Regions from separate parts of the Pseudescherichia sp. genome, predicted to be linked through region 2. Evidence: riboswitches for the same ligand, from Rfam matches in the RefSeq annotation. Region 2 holds a riboswitch; each other region holds the start of a gene.

Region 1 (7,093 bases), on a different contig from region 2:
CGCTGGCGGTAAAAGGCGGCAGCGAATCATTGTGGCTGCAGGCGGTCAGCAACAGCAGGCCAGCCAGCGTCAGCGTGCGACGCCAGACAGACAAAAGGGGCGTAAACGCCCCCTCATCAAAACTTTTCGCTGTCACGCGGTCTTATTTAACTGCGTCTTTCAGAGCTTTGCCAGAAACAAATGCCGGCACGTTAGCTGCGGCGATTTTGATTTCGTTACCGGTCTGCGGGTTGCGGCCAGTACGCTCAGCGCGGTGGTTCACTTTGAAGGTTCCGAAACCAACCAGTTGTACAGCATCGCCTTCTTTCAGAGACTCAGTAATAGCAGCCAGGGTGGATTCCAGGGCAGCTTTCGCCTGTACTTTAGACAGGTCAGCTTTGTCTGCAATTACATCAATCAGTTGAGTCTTGTTCATAAGTTATCCTTACAATGTGTTTATCGCTTGCTAAGCATCGAGTGCGACGAAAATGCCAGAAAAGCACTCTCCTGCATACACGCACCGATAGCCACTTTTTTTCGCCCTCCAAATGTAGACCAGACGGGGGGCCAATGGGAAGCCTTCCAGAGAGACAAAACAGGCGTTAAATCACGTTTTGTTGTCTCATTGCTGCAAAAGTATACCGATATTGCTCTCACCCGCCTCGCGTAAGTCCGCGCGTAGCCCTTTAATCAGCTCAATATCGCGTTCTTCGCAGTCAGCCAAAAGTCGGAATATTTCCCACTGAATATCCCACTCCTGCTCTACGGCCGGGTTCGCTTTCAGCTCCTCATCGGTCATTTCGCGGCCTGCATGGGTCATCTCCAGCATCGCGACCGTGGTGATCGAGGTCTTGCTCACCTCAATGGTGTGCTCAAGGGTCTCACCGCTCAGGCGCGAGTGCAGCAGCTCGCTTAAAGCAACGCAGGCGTCGATGGCCGGATAGACGCCGTAGAGATCGTAATCCTCTGCCGCCGGGATCGCCTCTTCCAGCTTCTCCAGCTGGCTGTCGAAATTCACCTTCGCGTCTTTCACCGTCAGCGTCTCCCAAATCAGGTCAACAATGCGGCGATAAAGCTGCGCGTCACCGAAGCCGGTCTGCTGGCAGAACATGGCGTAGTTCGGATACATGCGCTCGCACAGGCAGGCCATAAAGGTGACGTGCTGCCAGCTCTCCAGCCTCTCCAGGCGCAGGTGAATAGGGTTTTGTAACATGGTGAACTCTCGCTATCGGAAATTAGCCGCAGTGTACCTGAATCAGGGCTGAATTTCCTGCCATCGCACAAATGCCGGACGCCGCGACGCCACGGCATCGGCCCAGCGGGTCGGCTCCGGCAGACGGTAGCCTTGTGTACAACGCTGAACCCACGCCAGTGCGCTGTCCACGCTTACCCGATGGCCGGTGGCGACAAACAGCGGATTGCAGCGCGCCTTGCTGCGCCACACCCAGGCAAGCTGCTCGCCTTTGTCCATCAGCGGCGCGAGCGCGCCTGGCTCAGGCGAGAGCGGCTCAAACTTGCCGCACAGGCGTTTCTTCGCCACGCCGATAGTCGGCACGTCCACCAGCAGGCCAAAGTGGCTGGCGACGCCGAGACGGCGCGGATGCGAGATACCGTGTCCGTCAACGAACAGCAGATCGGGTTTTTGCGACAGCATATCCCACGCCGCCATCAGCGCGGGATATTCACGGAAGGAGAGAAAGCCGGGGATATAGGGCATGGTGGTGGCAATCCGCGCCACCTGGTACTCCACCAGCTCCAGCGACGGGTACTTCAGCAGTACCATCGCCGCTCGGGTCACTTCGCCACCCTGCTCAAAGCCGACGTCCGCGCCGCCGATAAATGCCGGGGGATCGTTGATAAAGCGATCCTCGCGGATCACCGATGAGGCAAGTTCGATTTGCTGAGCGCGTAGCGACGCGAGATCCATATATGCTCCTTAGCGGTGATATTGCTCCGAAAGACGATGCACCGCGTCTACAAATGCGCCCGCATGTTCAGGCGGCACATCCTGATGAATACCGTGGCCGAGGTTAAAGACGTGGCCTTCGCCCTGGCCGAAACCAGAAAGTATAGTCGCGACTTCCTCTTCGATGCGGGCCGGGGGTGCATAGAGCATCGATGGGTCCATATTGCCTTGCAGGGCGACCTTATGCCCTACGCGACGACGCGCATCGGCAATATCGATGGTCCAGTCGAGGCCCAGCGCGTCACAGCCGGTCTCCGCCATTGCTTCCAGCCACTGTCCACCACCTTTGGTAAACAGGGTGACCGGCACGCGGCGGCCCTCATTCTCCCGCAGCAGGCCGTCAACAATCTTATGCATGTAGTAGAGCGAGAACTGCTGGTAGTCGCGCCCGGTCAGCACCCCGCCCCAGGTGTCGAAAATCATCACCGACTGCGCACCGGCTTTAATCTGCGCGTTGAGATAGAGCGTGACGCTTTTCGCCAGCTTCTCCAGCAGCATGTGCAGGGTTTGCGGCTCGGCATACATCATCTTCTTGATCACGGTGAAGGCCTTGCTGCTGCCGCCCTCGACCATGTAGGTCGCCAGCGTCCACGGGCTACCGGAGAAGCCAATCAGCGGCACGTCACCCTTCAGCTCACGGCGGATGGTGCGCACGGCATTCATCACGTAGCCCAGCTCCTGCTCTGGATCGGGGATCGGCAGCCGCTCAACGTCGGCTTTACCGGTAATCGGCAGGCTAAAGCGCGGGCCCTCCCCGGCTTCAAAGTAGAGTCCCAGCCCCATCGCATCAGGGATAGTCAGGATATCTGAGAACAGAATGGCGGCATCAAGGGGATAGCGACGCAGCGGCTGCAGGGTGACCTCGCAGGCCAGCTCGGCGTTTTTGCACAGCGACATAAAATCGCCCGCCTGGGCGCGCGTGGCTTTGTACTCCGGCAGATAGCGCCCGGCCTGTCTCATCATCCATACCGGCGTGATATCTACGGGCTGGCGCAGCAGCGCGCGCAGGTAACGATCGTTTTTCAGTTCGGTCATTTTGCAGTTCCTCAATGCGTCAGACCGTTATTGTAACACGCCGCCCTCTGCTTCACTCATACTCTGCCCGCCCCTCATACTCTGCACGGCATAGTGCTACCGTATCCTCAATGAGCCGACGCGCTACCGTGCCCGGCGGTGGCAGCAGTGGCAGCTGGTCATAGCGATACCAGCCCGCGTCCAGCAGTTCGTTAGGGTCGATGGTGATATCGCCGCTGTCATACTCGGCCATAAAAGCGGTCATCAGGGATTGCGGGAACGGCCACGGTTGGGAGGTAACGTAGCGCAGGTTTTTCACTCGGATGGCGCTCTCCTCCATCACCTCGCGGGCAACGGTCTGCTCAAGAGTCTCACCTACCTCGACAAAACCCGCAAGCACGGTATAGATGCCGTTGCGATGGCGGGTGTGCTGGGCCAATAAAATGTGGTCGTCACGGCGGATCGCGACGATGATGCAGGGGGCAATCTGCGGGTAGTAGCGCTCGCGACAGCCGCCGCAGAGCATCGCCCATTCGGTTTTGCTCGGATGCATGGTGTGGCCGCAATAGCCGCAGAACTTATGCGAACGATAGAACTCCGCCAGCTGTACGCCGCGTCCGGCAAGCTGGAATAGACCGACGTCCTGGTCCATCAGCTGACGTACCGAGCCCATATCCTGGCGCCGGGGCTGACGAACCAGCCACACCGATTCCCCTTGCCACTCGCCGATAATTAACCCGCGCTGGCCCACAAGATCAAAATTTACTGCCTCGCCGTGTGGTAATTCTCCAGCGGGCAACCATAATTTTTGTTCATGGCTGACGATCCACCAGCCCTGATCGGTTAATTCGATGACACGTTCCATAATCTGTTGCACTACCTTAGCGACACTGGCATGTTGGTTACATCATTTTTACATATTTTGGGTGAACACTTTTTTTATCTTAAACCACGGAGTTAATCATGCTAAACCACCTGGAAAGCCTGACGGCGCGCGTAGGCGGAAGTAATAAACTAGTCGATCACTGGCTACAGGTGCGCAAGCATTTGCTGGTATCGTATTACAACCTGGTGGGCATTAAGCCGGGCAAGGAGTCCTTTACAGAGCTGGATGAGAAGGCCCTGGACGACTTTTGCCACAATCTGGTCGATTACCTTTCCGCTGGACACTTCAGTATTTATGAACAAATTATCAGCGAAATGGAAGGGACCAGCCCACTTTTAGCCGCCACGCAAATTTATCCGCAGCTGGAAGCCAATACTCAGCAGATCATGAGCTACTACGACTCAAATCTTGAGAACGCCATCGACGACGATAACTGCCTGGAGTTCCAGGAAGCGCTTTCCGGCATTGGCGAAGCGCTGGCCGCACGCTTTACGCTGGAGGATCAGCTGATCGTACTGGCGTTCGATTTCAACCTGGCAGAGAGCGCTAACGACGACAGCAACATCGCTCGCCCTGCTTGAGTTCTTAAGCATTAACGCGTAGTTTAATTTACCTGCCCCCTGCAACACGGGGGTTTTTCTTGTCGGAGTGCCGAGTGCGCAAGCACCGGCTGAGACCGTTAATTCGGGATCCGCGGAACCTGATCAGGTTAGAACCTGCGAAGGGAACAAGAGTCAATCTGCTGGCGTGTGCCTCTCCGGGCTGCACGCATCTCTTGCTTCATCCGTCGTTCTGACAAGCCACGTCCTTAACTTTTTATGGAATGAGCTATGTCTGAGTCTACAACCAAACCTACCCGCCGCGAACAGCGCGCCGCCGCCCAGCGCTTTATCAACACGCTGGAGGGCACCACCTTCCCTAACTCAACGCGTATCTATATTCAGGGCTCCCGGGACGACATCCGCGTGCCGATGCGTGAGATCCAGCTTAGCCCGACGCTTATCGGCGGCAGCAAAGCAGAGCCCCAGTTTGAAGAGAACGAGGCGATCCCGGTGTACGACACCTCTGGCCCCTACGGCGATCCAGAGGTTGCGATCGACGTAGAGAAAGGGATCGCGAAGATCCGATCCGCGTGGATCGCTGGCCGTACCGGGAAGTGGGTCACCCAGCTGCACTACGCCCGACAGGGGATCGTGACGCCGGAGATGGAGTTTATCGCCCTGCGTGAAAACATGGGCCGGGAGCGCATTCGTGGCGAGGTGCTGCGTCGTCAGCATCCGGGGGAAGGCTTTGGTGCACGCCTGCCGGAGAATATCACGCCGGAATTTGTTCGTGATGAGATCGCCGCCGGGCGCGCCATTATTCCTGCCAACATCAACCACCCCGAATCTGAGCCGATGATTATCGGTCGCAACTTCCTGGTGAAGGTCAACGCTAACATCGGCAACTCGGCGGTGACCTCTTCCATTGAAGAGGAGGTAGAGAAGCTGGTGTGGGCCACCCGCTGGGGTGCAGACACGGTGATGGACCTCTCCACCGGCCGCAATATCCATGAGACGCGGGAGTGGATCCTGCGCAACAGCCCGGTCCCGATTGGCACCGTCCCTATCTACCAGGCGCTGGAGAAGGTCAACGGCATCGCCGAGAATCTCTCCTGGGAAACCTTCCGCGAGACCCTGCTGGAGCAGGCCGAACAGGGGGTGGACTACTTCACCATCCACGCTGGGGTGCTGCTGCGCTACGTGCCGATGACCGCGAACCGCCTCACCGGCATCGTATCCCGCGGCGGCTCGATCATGGCCAAGTGGTGCCTCTCTCACCATCAGGAGAACTTCCTCTATCAGCACTTCCGCGAGATTTGCGAAATCTGCGCCGCCTACGACGTCTCCCTGTCGCTGGGTGACGGCCTGCGCCCCGGCTCGATTCAGGATGCCAACGATGAGGCGCAGTTTGCCGAGCTGCATACCCTGGGCGAGCTGACCAAAATCGCCTGGGAGTACGATGTGCAGGTGATGATTGAAGGTCCGGGCCACGTGCCGATGCAGATGATCCGTCGCAACATGACCGAAGAGCTGGAGCACTGCCATGAAGCGCCATTCTATACCCTCGGGCCGTTGACCACCGACATCGCGCCGGGCTATGACCACTTCACCTCCGGCATTGGCGCGGCGATGATCGGTTGGTTTGGCTGCGCCATGCTCTGCTATGTGACGCCTAAAGAACATCTTGGCCTGCCGAACAAGGAAGATGTGAAGCAGGGACTGATTACCTACAAGATTGCCGCCCACGCCGCCGACCTTGCTAAAGGCCACCCTGGGGCGCAGATCCGCGATAACGCCATGTCAAAAGCGCGTTTTGAGTTCCGCTGGGAGGATCAGTTTAACCTCGCCCTCGACCCCTTCACCGCCCGCGCCTACCACGATGAGACCCTGCCCCAGGAGTCGGGCAAGGTGGCCCACTTCTGCTCTATGTGCGGACCTAAGTTCTGCTCAATGAAGATCAGCCAGGAGGTGCGTGACTATGCCGCAGCCCAGGCGATTGAGGTCGGCATGAACGATATGTCGAACGACTTCCGCGCCCGCGGCGGCGAAATCTATCTCAAGAAGGAGGAGGCCTGATGTATCAGCCCGACTTCCCACCGGTGCCCTTCCGCCTGGGCCTCTATCCGGTTGTCGACAGCGTGATGTGGATTGAGCGCCTGCTGGAGGCGGGCGTGCGTACCCTCCAGCTGCGGATCAAAGATAAGCAGGACCATGAAGTTGAAGCCGACGTCGCGGCGGCCATTGCGCTGGGCAAGCGCTACGCTGCCCGGCTGTTTATTAACGACTACTGGCGGCTAGCCATTAAACATGACGCTTACGGCGTGCATCTGGGGCAGGAGGATCTGGAGACAACGGACCTTAGCGCGATCCGCACTGCGGGTCTGCGCCTGGGTGTCTCCACCCATGATGATATGGAAATTGACGTTGCGCTGGCCGCCCGCCCCTCCTACATCGCCCTCGGGCATGTCTTCCCGACCCAGACCAAGCAGATGCCCTCCGCGCCGCAGGGCCTGGCGCAGCTGGCCCGCCACGTTGCCCGGCTGCAGAATTACCCAACGGTCGCCATCGGCGGCATCAGCCTCGCGCGGGCGCCGCAGGTGCTGGCAACCGGCGTTGGCAGCATTGCCGTGGTAAGCGCCATCACCCAGGCAGCGGACTGGCGCAGCGCCACCCGGCAGCTTATCGATCTGGCGGGGGTGGGCGATG
Region 2 (7,093 bases):
CGGGGCGCTGTGGCAGGTGGACAAAGCCCTCGTCATCCATCGGATCAACAATGCTGTTGAGGTAGGCTGCGGGTTCGTCATAGTCAAGGAACGGGTGCAGCAGGCCGCGCTCGTACCAGCGGCAGTTGCGGATCGCTCCGACCACCGCCAGGCTGGCCGCGCCGTTGCCGTGCACTTCGCAATCCATACCGAAGGCTTCCGCGAGGCTGGCGACTTTTAGCGTGGGTGAAATACCGCCTACGCCGTTAGATCCGGCACGCAGAATGTCGCAGGCTCCGGCTTTTACCCAGTCGGCGCGGCTGTGGTGCTTACCGCCGAGGCTCTCCGGCCCGATAATGGGAATAGAGAGGTTCTCTGCCAGCCAGGCGTAGGAGGACATGCTCTCCTCCTCCATCGGCTCTTCAAACCAGGCAAAGTTGAGTTTCTCCAGCTCCTTGCCGATATAGAGCGCCTCGGTACGGCTATACCAGTGGTAGCCATCGATCATCAGGTCGATATCCGGCCCGACCGCTTCGCGCACCGCGGCACAGGCTTTCACGTCCATTTTCGGGTTAGGTGCAAACGACACCGGCGGCATCCAGGTGTGGAGCTTGATCGCCTTATAGCCACGGGCGACCAGGGTTTCGGCAAAAGCAGCGTACTCATCCGGGGTGGAGAGCCCGCCCGGCAGATCGTCCCCGCACATGGTACTGCCGTAGGCCGGAACCTTGTCACGGAAGCCGCCGAGCAGCTTATAGACCGGGATGTTGAGCTTGCGGCCAATCAGATCCCATAGGGCCTGTTCAACAAAGGAGAGCGCCCGCTCGGTGAGCTGATGGGCGCTGCCGCGCTGCCAGTGGACCAGATCCTGCCAGATGCGCTCGCGGTTGAACGGATCCTGGCCCACCATCACCTTACGAAAGAAGGTGTTCACGACAAAGGGCCGCACCACTTCCGACGGCGCAAAAGAGAATCCCTGGCTGCCATCATCAGCGGTGATGGTCAGCATCGCCATCTTTGCCATGCTCTCCGGGCCCGGATGGGAGTGGCCAGCGCTATCGGAAACACGACGGGTGGGATACTGAAAAACGGTGACGTTTACAGATTCAATTTTCATTACGGATCCTTGTGTCAGGGTGCCTGCTTCATTTTGAAAAGCTGTTTCAGATGTAAATGTATGCAGATTTTTTAGCCGATGCCTCAGACAATTTCCGCTAAGCAACGGGTGATTTTTGGGCAATAGCACAGGGCTGAGTGACACTTTTCACAAAAGAGAGGGGAAATGTGATGCAGATCGGGAGGGCGTTAACCCTAAAATGAAAAGGTGTTTTGTTCTGTGGGCCGGGCCAGCGTTAGCGCCGCCCGGCAGTATAGCTTTTGCACAGTAACGCCCGGTGGCGCTGCGCTTACCGGGCCTACGAACTGCACCGCGCTCACTGTAGGCCGGGCAAACGCAGTGCCGCCCGGCGTTGCAGTATCTTACCGAGCCTACACACCCATCCAGAGTATGTTGTAACTAATTAGGCAATGGTCACTTTATTATCCAGGTAGACATCCTGCACGGCGTTAATCAGCTTCACACCGTCGGCCATCGTTTTCTTAAACGCTTTTCGGCCCAGGATCAGCCCCATCCCGCCCGCGCGTTTGTTAATGACAGCCGTACGCACCGCCTCGGTCAGGTCGGCTTCTCCCCCTGATGCACCGCCGGAGTTAATCAGCCCGGCCCGGCCCATGTAGCAGTTTGCCAGCTGATAGCGCACCAGGTCGATAGGGTTATCGGTGGTGAGCTTGCTGTAGACACGCTCGTCGGTATAGCCATATTTCACCGCGTTATAGCCGCCGTTATTCTCCGCCATCTTCTGTTTAACGATATCGGCCCCGATGGTGGCCGCCAGGTGGTTGGCCTGCCCGGTGAGGTCGGCAGAGACGTGATAGTCCACACCATCCTTTTTGAAATCGGCGTTGCGCAGATAGGCCCACAGCACGGTCACCAGTCCCAGCTCGTGGGCGCGCTCAAAGGCGCTGGAGATCTCCTCGATCTGGCGGCGCGACTGCTCAGAGCCAAAGTAGATGGTTGCGCCCACGGCAACCGCCCCCATATTGAACGCCTGCTCTACGCTGGCGTAGAGCGTCTGGTCAAAGGTGTTGGGATAGCTCAAGGTTTCGTTATGGTTGAGCTTCACCAGAAACGGAATACGGTGCGCATAGCGGCGCGATACCGAGGCCAGTACACCATAGGTAGAGGCGACGCAGTTACAGCCCGCTTCAATCGCCAGCTCAACGATGTTTTTTGGATCGAAATAGTGCGGGTTGGCGGCGAACGACGCGCCCGCCGAGTGCTCTACGCCCTGGTCAACCGGCAGAATTGACAGATAGCCGGTTCCTGCCAGACGGCCGGTGTTGTAGAGCGTTTGCATATTGCGGAGGACGGCCGGGGGACGGTTATTATCGACCATCACGCGGTCGACATAGTCGTGTCCTGGCAGGTAGAGCTGGTCGGCTGGAATGGTCATACAACGATGCTGCAACAGGCTGTCGGCATCTTTGCCAAGCAGCTGTGAAATATCAGTCATGATGAGGCTCCCGTAAGATTCGCCCGCAGGCGAACGTGGTTAGTCCTGCCCTGAGTTCGCAGGCAGAGTAAGCCTGGTACCGGGCGGCGGATTTTTCCAGCACAAAGGGAATTATGGTACTTATGTACGACTGAAATTTATTACTCAGCTGGCAGTTACTCACCGCGCTATTATCAGGACGCTTTTAAAATGGTTATCCTGCCATTTTGATCGCTAAAAAAGCGAAAATGATACCAGTCACCTTCTACTTGATAATTAAATGAGTAGATATAGCCCTTATCAAAGCGCGCTAAAAAACAGACGCCTGGGGCATGCACAAGAATCGGCTCCTCACCTACCGGGGAATAGGTAGACTTGAAGTTATCCTTCGATGAGGTGAGGTTGTACGCCTCTATCTCTCCATCTTCCGGGGAGGTTAAACAGATAAAGTTTTCATAATGCCTGGTGCCAATATGTCCCGTATAGGGGGACGGTCCCTCACTTGCACAGGCGCTCAGCAAGCAAGAGACCAGCGGCAATAGCAAAGCGTGCAGTTTCATATCTTCAGCTCCATTATCACGCGTTAATGCTTCCAGGAACCTGCGACAAATATCTGAGAGAATATCTGAGAATAGTTAATTACAGTAAATATTAAATCCCCTTCCGTAAGCCGGAAGGGTTATTTATGTGTTTGCTTTTACCACCAGGCGTGGAAATGGTGCACCGGGCCGATACCCTGCCCCACCTCCAGCGAGTCCGCCTGGCTCAGCGCCTGGGTTAACCAGCCTTTGGCTTCGGCTACGGTATCGGCCCAGTTAGTATGGCGTGGGCGCAGCGCCGCCAGCGCCGCCGAGAGCGTGCAGCCAGTGCCGTGGGTGTTTTTGGTGGCAATACGTGGAGCACTAAAGCGCGTGGCTCCCTCGCGGGTAAAGAGCCAGTCTGGGCTTTCGCCGTCGGTCAGATGGCCCCCCTTCATCAGCACCGCTTCACAGCCGAGGGCCAGCAGCGCCCGCCCCTGCTCATGCATATCCTGCTCGTTGCGAGCATGGTCGGCATCAAGCAGCGCCGCCGCCTCCGGCAGGTTAGGCGTAATCAGTGAAACCTGCGGCAGCAGTCGGGTGCGCAGGGTCGCGACCGCCGAGGGCGTCAGGAGCGGATCGCCGCTTTTCGCCAGCATCACCGTATCCAGCACGATATTCTCTACCCGATAGTGCGCCAGCCGCTCGGCCACCGCCTCGATGATATCGGTATCCGCCAGCATGCCAATTTTGGTGGTATCAATACGCACATCGCTCAGCACCGAATCCAGCTGCGCGGCGACAAATTCTGGGGTAATACGGTAAACCGACTGCACACCGAGGGTGTTCTGCGCCACCAGCGCGGTGATGACCGAGCAGCCATAGGCCCCGAGGGCGGAGAAGGTTTTCAGATCCGCCTGGATGCCTGCCCCGCCGCTGGGATCGGTTCCGGCGATGGTCAATGCATTGATTCGTTTCATGCCGGGGCGCCTCCATCCAGATGATAGAGCGCATCGAGAAACGCTGCGGCAAAGGAGCCTGGGCCACGACTCGCTGCCACCGCCTCGCCGCCTGCAAGGGCGAACAGGCCGCAGGCCGCCGCAACGTTAACGAGACGCTCGCCAGGCAGCGCACAGCTTGTCGCCACAACCGCCGACAGCGCGCAGCCGGTGCCCACTACCCGGGTCATGATCGACGCCCCGCCGATGACCTTCAGCGTGCGGTTGCCGTCGGTGACGTAGTCCACCTCACCTGTGACGGCGACCACCGCTCCCGTTTCCCGAGCCAGCTGCTCCGCCGCAGGAAGCGCCGCGCTGGCCGAATCGGTGGTATCCACGCCGCGCCCGCCTGTGCTCACGCCCGCGAGGGCCATAATCTCCGAGGCGTTACCGCGGATCGCCGCCGGACGTAGGGCGAGGATCTCCCGGCAGAAGCGGGTCCGAAATTCGAGCGCACCAACGGCTACCGGGTCGAGAGTCCAGGGTTTGTCCGCTTGATTAGCACTGTAAATAGCGGCGCGCATGGCATCGGCGCGATCGGCGGTGAGCGTGCCGACGTTAATCAGCAGCGCGTCGGCGATAGCGCTGAACTGCACGGCCTCCTCACGCTCAATCACCATTGCAGGGGAAGCGCCGAGGGCAAGCAGAACGTTAGCGGTAAAGGTCTGCACAACGTCGTTAGTCATGCAGTGAACAAGCGGGGAACGGGTACGGAAGTGCTGTAAAACAGACGCGATATACGCGTGGCTCAGCAGGTCAGGTTGCATAGCTAGCTCCTGCCCGGCGCGAAGAAGGGACGCCGGCAGGCATCTGACTTCCCTACGCTGGCATTATCCAGATCAGGTGGTACGGGTATTTCTCAGCCTTCAACGAAGAAGGGCACCCCGAGTCAAATAAGACAAAATCAAAAGCTTGCGATTAACGTTCCGTTAATCCCTGTTCTGGATCATGCCAGCGGAAAGCCAAAGACTCAACCCTAAAAAATCCTCTGTGTCCCAGTTTGTGTCTCATGTTGTGTCCCACACATTAATGGCAGGCACAAAAAAATCGCCTATAAGGCGGCTTAAGAAAATTATTTCAGTCGTGATGATTTAAATTAAATCTATTTTCTGCATACCTTTTCATCATGCAGTCGAAGTGCTTTTGCCAACTCCAATTGGGATGCAAAGGACAGACGGGAGCGGCTGATCTTGATACCGTCAATAATGATGTATGTAGGGTAAATAGTGACCATACGCCCCATGTATTGGAAGTGTTTAGGGTGGTTTGACTTATCGTTATTCATTGAGTGCCATCCGTCTGGGCGGGGGTAATCTCGGTAACGGATAATTGATGTAAAACAGACAAAAATCAATAACTTAACAGAAAACAAAATCCAGGGGTGTACACTGGCGAGCCTCACTCAGCCTACCCTATACCCGAATATAAAAAGGAGCGGGTCCCTTCCATTTGGGTGGGAAAATATCTGGGAGTTTGGATATTGCTGCTAGGCCCCTCGACCTGAGGCCCTGGGTGACGAGTGTATTTTCGCCAAATATCTGGAGGCACTCCCTGCCGGTTGGCCTGCATTCTGAGCAAACTTTGTGCAATCTTCCGCTCCTACAGTGCGCCTGCTCAGAAATCGCTTTATTCTCAATTACTTAATAACAACACAATACCAAAAAGTAATAACCGACCGTTACGGCATGGTGACCATTTACCAGGAGGCGAGCTTCATCCCGCTGAACCTACGCCCGAACTACACGCTGAACGTTAAGCTGAAGTAATGCAGAATGCCCCCGGTCTTGCCCTTTGGGTATCGGCTGGGGGTTTTCCCTTCCGGTTATATTCATTTTTACTTTTAACTGAGGTGTCACATGAAAGTCACAATTAATATACCTGGGGCTGGGGCTGGGGCTGGGGCTGGGGCTGTCTATGTATCTGGCGCGGCGGATGTCGTAAAACGTAAAGCACTGTGTAGAGAGTTGGGCCTGTGTAACGTGACCTTTAGCCGTTTGGAGTCACAACACGGTTTTGAATATGCTTTAAGCATGCTATTGTCTAAAAGTCGTAAGCTATTAAATTAATATGAAAAGGCGAGCCAAATGGCTCGCCTTTTTCTTTACAGAAGTCCAACCATCTGTTGGATTGAAGTTAGTAATTCTTGTTGTGTATAACGATGAGATTGCATTGTAACATTCTCTGGGTGGTGTATATGATTACGGATGAATGTTTGCAACGAAGTATCCGAAGGTGATTGCGCCACACCTTTAAACTCCTTGACCCATATTTTATCAAGTGCGATCCTGTTCGCACTTAGCCATTGATCCATTGCTCTTTCATTTGGACAGGAGTTTTTCTCCTGCAGGTATCCATATAATTCATTATGCAATTCCACGGTTGCTAAATTGTATGCCTTAAAATTAATCTCCCCCCAGGATGGAGACCATGGGAACCATGGAGAAGTATCAGCCCTTTCCACAATATTTTTGTTATTTTCTTTTTTAAAAACAAATAAACCAACATTTTTGAGGAAAGGGGAAGATAGAAGGAAAGGAGAATGCGTTGTAACAAAAACCTGTCTACTTTTGGAGATAATCATCAAAGCTTCTAAAAGCTTTTGCTGGCCTGACGGATGAAGACATATTTCAGGTTCATCAATGAAAAGATAAAATGGCTTGCTGATTCCCGCACCATGGGCGTTACACGTTATCTCAGCGTACACCTGAAGTAATGATAGGGCCAGCGCCCTTTGCATACCATGCCCCTTCTCTCCCATAGGGACATTTACCCCATCATCAATCATGATGGAAATAGTTTTGAAAAAATTCTCTACCTGCAATTCTTCAAAAATGAAGGAAATATCTGCCATGCCAAATTGAGAAGAAAAAACCTCTCTAACTTGATTTTCGACTAATGATATTTTCTGTCTCAACTCTGATTCAGGATGATTGAATACGCGATGGTATTGTTCAGAAAATGATCTGTATTCATCCGTTGCAATATGGCCCAAGGCTATCTCTTTTAGAAGCGAACCACATATAGTTGTAGAGCCAAACTTTACTTC
Region 3 (7,093 bases), on a different contig from region 2:
GGGCGGCGCTGCTGCTCTGGCTGGCGGCGTGGCTCTGCTGGCGACTGTGGCGCAGCGGCAAGTCCGGCAACGATCGGCTGACAAAATACCTGCCGCGCGGACGGCTGCTGTGGGTTGCTCCGCTGCTGCTCGGTGTGGCAGTGATCGCCTGCGTGGCGGTGGCCCGTCATCCGCTGATGCCTGCCTACTTAACGATTCTCGGTAAGGTCGTCAGCGGTCACTGACGTTCAATTCCCAGCAGCCCCGAGACGGGCGCACGGCCGCTGACCAGCTCGGCGGTTGCGCCGTCCCAGGCGATGCGCCCCTCGGCCACCACCAGCGCCCGGCTGGCGATGCGCGCAGCATCCTCAATGCTGTGGGAGACCATCAGCAGGGTGATGTTCTGCCGCTGGCAAACGCTCTGCACCAGGGCCAGCATCTCCTGACGCAGGGCCGGATCGAGCGCCGAAAACGGTTCATCCAGCAGCAGGATAGGCTGGGCCCGCACCAGACAGCGCGCCAGCGCCACCCGCTGTCGCTGCCCGCCGGAGAGCTGATCCGGCAGCCGGTCAAGCAGCGTCTCCAGCCCCATCTGGGCGGCAATCTCCGCCAGCTTCTCCTGCTGCTCAGCATTGAGCTTCAGGCCGGGGTGCAGGCCGAGGCCGATGTTCTGCCGCACCGTCAGGTGGGTGAACAGGTTATTCTCCTGAAACAGCATTGATACCGGACGGCGCGACGGCGGCGTAGCGGTATGCTCCTGCTTGCCAATCATAATCGTGCCGCTTACCGGCTGGATAAAACCGGCGATCAGATTCAGCAGGGTACTTTTCCCCGCGCCGCTGGGTCCCAGCACCGCAATCTGCTCGCCCGCCTCGACGGCGAGCGTAAAGCGCATCGGCAGATGCTGATAAAGCCAGGTGACATCAGTGAGTTTTAGCATGGCGGCCCGGAAGTTTTTCAATAACGGTAAAGAGAACAAAGCAGAGCGCCAGCAGGATCAGCGCCGTCACCGCCCCGTCCTGGCTGCGGTAGGAGCCAATCTGCTGGTAAAGATAGAAGGGGAGCGTGCGAAAATCGTCGTTACCAAACAGCGCTACAACTCCGAAGTCGCCGATGGAGAGCACGCAGGCAAAGGCCAGCGCCTGGGCCAGCGGCCGCCGCAGCGCGCGCAACTCCACGACCCGCAGGCGTGAAAAGCCATGCATGCCCAACGACTCGCACAGCAGGCTGTAGCGGGCGGTAATGTCCCGCATCGGGTTATCGAGCACCTTCTGGGCGTAGGGGATAGCCATCAGGGCATTGGTAAAGATTACGATCCCATCCGCCGAGGTGGGTAGGCCGATGGAGTTGTTAAGGAGTAAAAAGAAGCCGGTTGCCAGCACGATGCCGGGCATGGCAAGGATCAGCATCCCGCTCAGCTCCAGCGCCTGCCCCCGGCGCAGCTGTCCGCGCGCCCGCAGCTCGCGGCTGCTCCAGAGCAGCATCATGGTGAGGATCACGCAGAGCAGCCCGGCCAGCAGGGCAATGCGCAGGGAGGTCCACGCCGCCTGCCACAGCACCGGCTGAGCCAGCACCGCAGGCAGGTTACGGTTCACCCCCTCGACGATGACTGCCAGCAGGGGCGGCAGAAGCAGGAGCAGCGCCAGGCCAATCAGCAGGCCGTCCCCCAGCCGGGCGCGCCAGCAATCTTGCGGATCGCGCCAGCCCTGGATCTGGCTGCTGCCCACCGGAATGGCCTTGCTCAGGCGCTGGCTCAGCAGCACCAGCGCCAGGCAGCAGATCATCTGCAATAGCCCCAGCAGCGCGGCGCGGCCGGGATCGTAGTCGAAGTTCAGGGCCTGATAGATCGCCAGCTCAATAGTCGTCGCCTTAGGGCCGCCGCCCAGCGACAGCACGGTGGCGAAGCTGGCGAAGCAGAGCATAAAGATCAGCGCCGCCACTGGGGGGATCTGCCGCCGTAGCCACGGCCACTCAACGAAGCGGAAGAGGGCGAAACCGCGCATCCCCAGCTGGGCGGCAAGCTGACGCTGCTCGCCGGGGATCTGCTCGAGGGCCTGGAGCAGTAGACGGGTTGCCATCGGCAGGTTAAAAAAGATGTGCGCCAGCAGAATGCCGCTCAGCCCGTAGGGCGAAAACCCCCACGGCAGGCCGAGGGAGTCGCACAGCGACGCCAGCCAGCCCTGGCGGCCATAGACGGTAAGAATGCCAAAGACCGCCACCAGCACCGGCAGGATCAGGGTCATCGCGCAGAGACGGAGCAGCATCAGCCTGCCGGGAAAGCGACGACGGTAGAGGGCGCGGGCCAGGAAAATAGCCGGCGTCACCGAGAGCAGGGCAGAGAGAAACGCCTGGCCAAAGGAGAAGGCCACCACGTGGCGCAGGTAGCTATCGTGCCACAGCGCCGAGACGTCGGTGGTCGGCGCATTGAGCCAGAGGGCAAGAAACGCCGCCAGCGCGACCGCCACCAGCAGGGTAGCAGCGGCAGCGCCGGGCAGCAGCCAGCCGGGAATTAGCGGCTGGTCGCGCGAAGCCACGTGTTAATCCACTCAGCGCGTTGGGAGAAGACCTGCTGCGGGGTGAACTCCAGGGTGGTCTTCGGCTTCGTCAGCGAGTCAAAGCCCGCGGGCAGCGTCACGTTGCTCACCGGGTACATCCAGTTGCCGGTCGGGATGGCGTTCTGGAACGCCGGGCTGACCATAAACTTAAGGAACTTCTCTGCCAGCTCAGGCTGCTTGCTGGCCGCGGTGCGGGCGGCCACCTCGACCTGCAGGTAGTGACCTTCGCTGAAGTCCGCCGCCGCGTAGTTATCCTTTTTCTCTTCGATCAGGTGATAGGCCGGAGAGGTGGTGTAGCTCAGGACCAGATCGCTCTCGCCCTTCAGGAACAGGCCGTAGGCTTCGCTCCAGCCTTTGGTAACGGTGACGGTTTTTGCCGCCAGCTTCTGCCACGCCTCAGGCGCTTTATCGCCGTAGACTTTTTGCATCCACAGCAGCAGGCCCAGCCCTGGGGTGCTGGTGCGCGGATCCTGATAGATCACCCGCCACTTCTGGTCGCTCTCCACCAGCTCCTTGAGACTCTTCGGCGGATCCTTCAGCTTGTTTTTGTCATAGACAAAGGCGAAGTAGCCGTAGTCGAAGGGGACAAAGGTGTCGTTTTTCCAGCCGCCGGGAACGTTAACGGCGTCGGCCGCGACGCCGCTTTTGGCAAACAGCCCGGTCTTGCTCGCTGCTTCCAGCAGATTATTGTCGAGGCCCAGCACCACGTCGGCCTTGCTGTTTTTGCCCTCCATGCGCAGACGGTTGAGCAGCGAGACGCCATCCTCCAGCGCCACCATCTTCAGCTCGCAGTTGCAGTCGGCCTCAAAGGCTTTTTTCACCGCGGGACCGGGCCCCCAGTCGGCGGCGAAGGAGTCGTAGGTGTAGACGGTGAGAACGGGTTTATCAGCTGTCGGGGCGGCAAAAACGGGGGCGGCTACAAGCAGCAGCAGCGGCAGACATTTTTTTAACACTTTGCACCTCAATAGAAAGAGAGTGGCAAAGGATTTTGAGCAGCAGCCTCAAATCCCTTCGCCGGCGTTATCCGGATCAGGTTCGACGGGTATTTTCTCAGCACACGCATTGCGCAGCACCCCGTTGAGCACGGCCTCATTGTAGTGATTATGTCAGCATTCTGAAAGCGCTAAGGATCTGGGGGGGCAAACCATGCCGATTTAAAATCAAACCAGCCGAGGGTATTCATCCGCAGGCCACGCATGCTGCGCTGCCCCTGGATCATCAGCCAGTGATGGATCAGCGGCACAATCGCCTTGCCCGCCAGCAGCTGCTGACACCAGGCGGCTAAGTTCATCTCGCCCGCCCGCCACTGCGTGGCATCCGCCTGCCAGTCGCGGGGAATGCACTTCTGCAGTAGCGGCACCTCATAGAGATGAGTAAAGAGAGAGAAGTCCAGCGGCAGGGTAAAGTTGGCGCTGTTGAGCCAGATATCGCTCACCGCGTCGCCGCTGTGCCACTCGTCATAGTCGACCTCCTGAATGTGCAGGGTCACCTGATGCGCTGCCAGCAGGGCGCTCATGGTCTGGGCCAGTACCCGGTGCTCAATATGATCCCGATAGTAGGTCAACGTCAGGGACTCCAGTCCGGCAGGCTTTTCACTGCCGCCCGGACGGGTATGGTGCCAGCGCGGCAGCAGGCCGTACGCCGGGAACCAGTAGCGCTGGTGGTGCTCCTCGGCGTGAAACAGCAGGCTCGCCGGAGAGAGGATCTGGCTCACCCACTCCCGCACCTGCTGGCTGGCGCCGCGACGAGTGCGGGCATCAAACAGCAGGTAGTAGCACCCCTCCTCGAGGCGGCTCTCTACCGCTCTCTCCTCGCCGCCTGGCCCTTCCAGCGTCAGGCCTGCGCTCAGATCGTCATTAACGTCGGGCAGCACCCAGACGTTTACCTCATCGATGAGCGCCCGGAAGCCAAAGTAGTCATCAAAGGCGTGGATCTTGAGCTGGTTGCTGTTGTTAAGCGTTACCGCATACGGCCCGGTGCCCACCGGCAGGCTGGCAAAGTTATCCATTGTGGGCCACTCCCGAGGAAGGATCATCGACTGCACGTGGCCCAGCAGCCAGGGTAGCCAGCTGTCGGGCTGGGAGAGGTGAACATCCAGCGTCCACGGGGTAGGGGAGACGATCTCGGTGATATGCGAGTAGAGCGGCAGGGCGTTAACCCGCTGCAGGGAGGTGATGACATCGCTCATCTCCAGCTCGCGGCCGTGATGAAAATGAATGCCAGGGCGCAGATAAAACCGCCAGTGCAGCGGCGAGAGCCGTTTCCAGTGGTGGGCAATATCCGGCTCCAGTTCCCCGTTTTCCTCATTTATCCGCGTTAGCGCGCTGAAGATCTGGCGGGCAATATGGGTTTCCGAGCGGCGCAGCGCCGTGCCGGGCAGCAGGTTTTTCAGTGGCCGGTAGTAGAGCACGCGCAGGATATGCCGGCCCTGGCGAAAGCTTCTGCCGAGGTGCGAGACCAGCATCTGCCGTACGGCACTTTTATCGCCCACCAGCTGTACCAGCTGATCGATACGATCCTGATCGAGTAGATCCTCCGCCCGCTGCTGCTGGAGCGCCAGCCCGGTATAGAGAAAGGTAAGGCGCGAGCGCTTGCCGCGGCCCGCTTCCGCCTCCCACGTCAGCCAGCCGCGCTGCTGCATGGCGTTAAGCAGGGTACGCATATGGCGGCGGGAACAGCTTAGCTGCTCCGCCAGCTCGCTGAGCGTCGTCTCGCGAGATGCGCCGTTGCAGCACTGCCAGAGGCGGATAAACTGTTGTTGCAGACGACCAGAGGACATAAAAGGGGAACTCCCGGCGAAAACCCAGCAATTTATTTTTCCCTATATTAAGCCAATACTCCTTGCTGATGAAAGCGGTGCTCAACTGCTTTCACCATGTGTGACTGAGTATTGGTGCTAATCGCCACGCCAGCAGCTATGATTCTGCTGGCTTTTTTCTTTTCTCACACGCTAAAAGGATGCTTATGCTCTGGCTGATGACAATGGGAAGGCGGCTGAACGGGGTCTACGCCGCGTTTATGATCGTCGCATTTATGATGGGCATTGCCGGAGCGCTACAGGCGCCGACGCTCAGCCTCTTCCTCAGCCGCGAGGTGGGCGCCGAGCCGTTCTGGGTGGGGCTGTTCTACACCGTCAACGCTATTGCCGGGATCCTTGTCAGCCTCTGGCTGGCGAAACGATCCGACAGTCAGGGCGATCGCCGTAAGCTGATCATGTTCTGCTGTGTGATGGCGGTGGGCAACGCGCTGCTGTTCGCCTTTAACCGCCACTACCTGACACTCATCACCTGTGGCGTGCTGCTGGCTTCACTGGCGAATACTGCCATGCCGCAGCTCTTTGCCCTTGCTCGCGAGTATGCCGACAGCTCGGCCCGCGAGGTGGTGATGTTCAGCTCCGTGATGCGCGCCCAGCTTTCCCTGGCGTGGGTGATCGGTCCGCCGCTGGCCTTTATGCTGGCGTTAAACTACGGCTTTACCACCATGTTCACTATCGCCGCCGGGATCTTCATTATCAGCTTAGCGCTAATTGCGCTGATCCTGCCGTCGGTCGCCAGGGTGGAGCAGCCTGCTGACGTGGCGGTGACGCAGATCGGCGGCTGGCGCGACGGCAACGTGCGCAAGCTGTTTATCGCCTCCACGCTGATGTGGACCTGCAACACCATGTACATCATCGATATGCCGCTGTGGATCAGCGGCGATCTCGGCCTGCCGGACAGACTGGCCGGGATCCTGATGGGAACCGCCGCCGGGCTGGAGATCCCGGCGATGATCCTTGCTGGCTACTACGTCAAACGCATCGGCAAGCGGCGGATGATGACCCTGGCGGTCGCGGCAGGGGTGCTGTTCTACATCGGTCTGCTCTTCTTTCATAGCGAGCATGCGCTACTGCTCTTACAGCTTTTTAACGCAGTGTTTATCGGGATTGTGGCCGGGATCGGTATGCTCTGGTTTCAGGATCTGATGCCGGGACGGGCGGGATCGGCCACCACGCTGTTTACCAACAGTATCTCTACTGGCGTCATTCTGGCGGGGGTGATCCAGGGCGCGCTGGCGCAAAGCTATGGCCACGGGGCGGTCTACTGGGTTATTGCGGGGATTTCACTGCTGACGCTGGGGCTGACAATGCGGGTAAGGGATGTGTAGTTGACAATAAAACGCCCGGTGGCGCTACCGCTTACCGGGCCTACAAACGGCTTTGAACCTGTAGGCCCGGCAAGCCTGCGCCACCGGGCATAGCCATGCATAAACGCCGAACGGCGCTGTGCTTACTAAACGACTTATTTGTACAGCTCAGCCGTCATATGCACGGTGTTGTTGACGTTAGCTTCGGTGATTTTATAGGAAGAAGCTCCGGCCTGCTCTGCCTGAGCGGCAATTTTCGCTTCGGCATCATCAATAGTGGTGCCGCTGGCGGTGACGCTCTGAGCGAAAGCACCAAATGAGAGCGTAGAGAGAGCAACGGCAGCAACAAGCGTTTTAATCGATTTCATGGGGTATTCCTTAAGCTTGATTTTGTCTGGGGTCGTTAATTAGTTAACGATCGATAGGTAAATGATAGG

What was found. A riboswitch is a leader RNA that binds a small molecule or an ion and turns the genes downstream of it on or off. The one in region 2 is predicted to bind thiamine pyrophosphate.
Region 1: linked by a shared signal. The riboswitch ahead of thiC (phosphomethylpyrimidine synthase ThiC) and the one ahead of thiM (hydroxyethylthiazole kinase) in region 2 are both predicted to bind thiamine pyrophosphate.
Region 3: linked by a shared signal. The riboswitch ahead of thiB (thiamine ABC transporter substrate binding subunit) and the one ahead of thiM (hydroxyethylthiazole kinase) in region 2 are both predicted to bind thiamine pyrophosphate.

The regions. Positions count from the first base shown of each region.
Region 1 covers NZ_DAMBWA010000023.1:15,994-23,086, reverse strand. The annotation lists gene RTX96_RS20345 (DUF1481 domain-containing protein) at 1-136, opposite strand, end outside; gene hupA (nucleoid-associated protein HU-alpha) at 143-415, opposite strand; gene RTX96_RS20335 (YjaG family protein) at 602-1,192, opposite strand; gene nfi (deoxyribonuclease V) at 1,235-1,906, opposite strand; gene hemE (uroporphyrinogen decarboxylase) at 1,916-2,980, opposite strand; gene nudC (NAD(+) diphosphatase) at 3,033-3,824, opposite strand; gene rsd (sigma D regulator) at 3,923-4,426, shown strand; TPP riboswitch at 4,480-4,589, shown strand; gene thiC (phosphomethylpyrimidine synthase ThiC) at 4,676-6,463, shown strand; gene thiE (thiamine phosphate synthase) at 6,463-7,093, shown strand, end outside; gene RTX96_RS20300 (HesA/MoeB/ThiF family protein) at 7,091-7,093, shown strand, end outside.
Region 2 covers NZ_DAMBWA010000001.1:309,057-316,149, forward strand. The annotation lists gene RTX96_RS01450 (mandelate racemase family protein) at 1-1,096, opposite strand, end outside; gene fbaB (class I fructose-bisphosphate aldolase) at 1,500-2,552, opposite strand; gene RTX96_RS01460 (hypothetical protein) at 2,726-3,091, opposite strand; gene thiD (bifunctional hydroxymethylpyrimidine kinase/phosphomethylpyrimidine kinase) at 3,229-4,029, opposite strand; gene thiM (hydroxyethylthiazole kinase) at 4,026-4,814, opposite strand; TPP riboswitch at 4,847-4,944, opposite strand; gene RTX96_RS01475 (AAA family ATPase) at 6,149-7,093, opposite strand, start outside.
Region 3 covers NZ_DAMBWA010000010.1:138,827-145,919, reverse strand. The annotation lists gene RTX96_RS14725 (DedA family protein) at 1-224, shown strand, start outside; gene thiQ (thiamine ABC transporter ATP-binding protein ThiQ) at 218-919, opposite strand; gene thiP (thiamine/thiamine pyrophosphate ABC transporter permease ThiP) at 903-2,513, opposite strand; gene thiB (thiamine ABC transporter substrate binding subunit) at 2,489-3,487, opposite strand; TPP riboswitch at 3,523-3,621, opposite strand; gene sgrR (HTH-type transcriptional regulator SgrR) at 3,658-5,313, opposite strand; gene RTX96_RS14700 (sugar efflux transporter) at 5,499-6,677, shown strand; gene RTX96_RS14695 (YdgH/BhsA/McbA-like domain containing protein) at 6,812-7,024, opposite strand.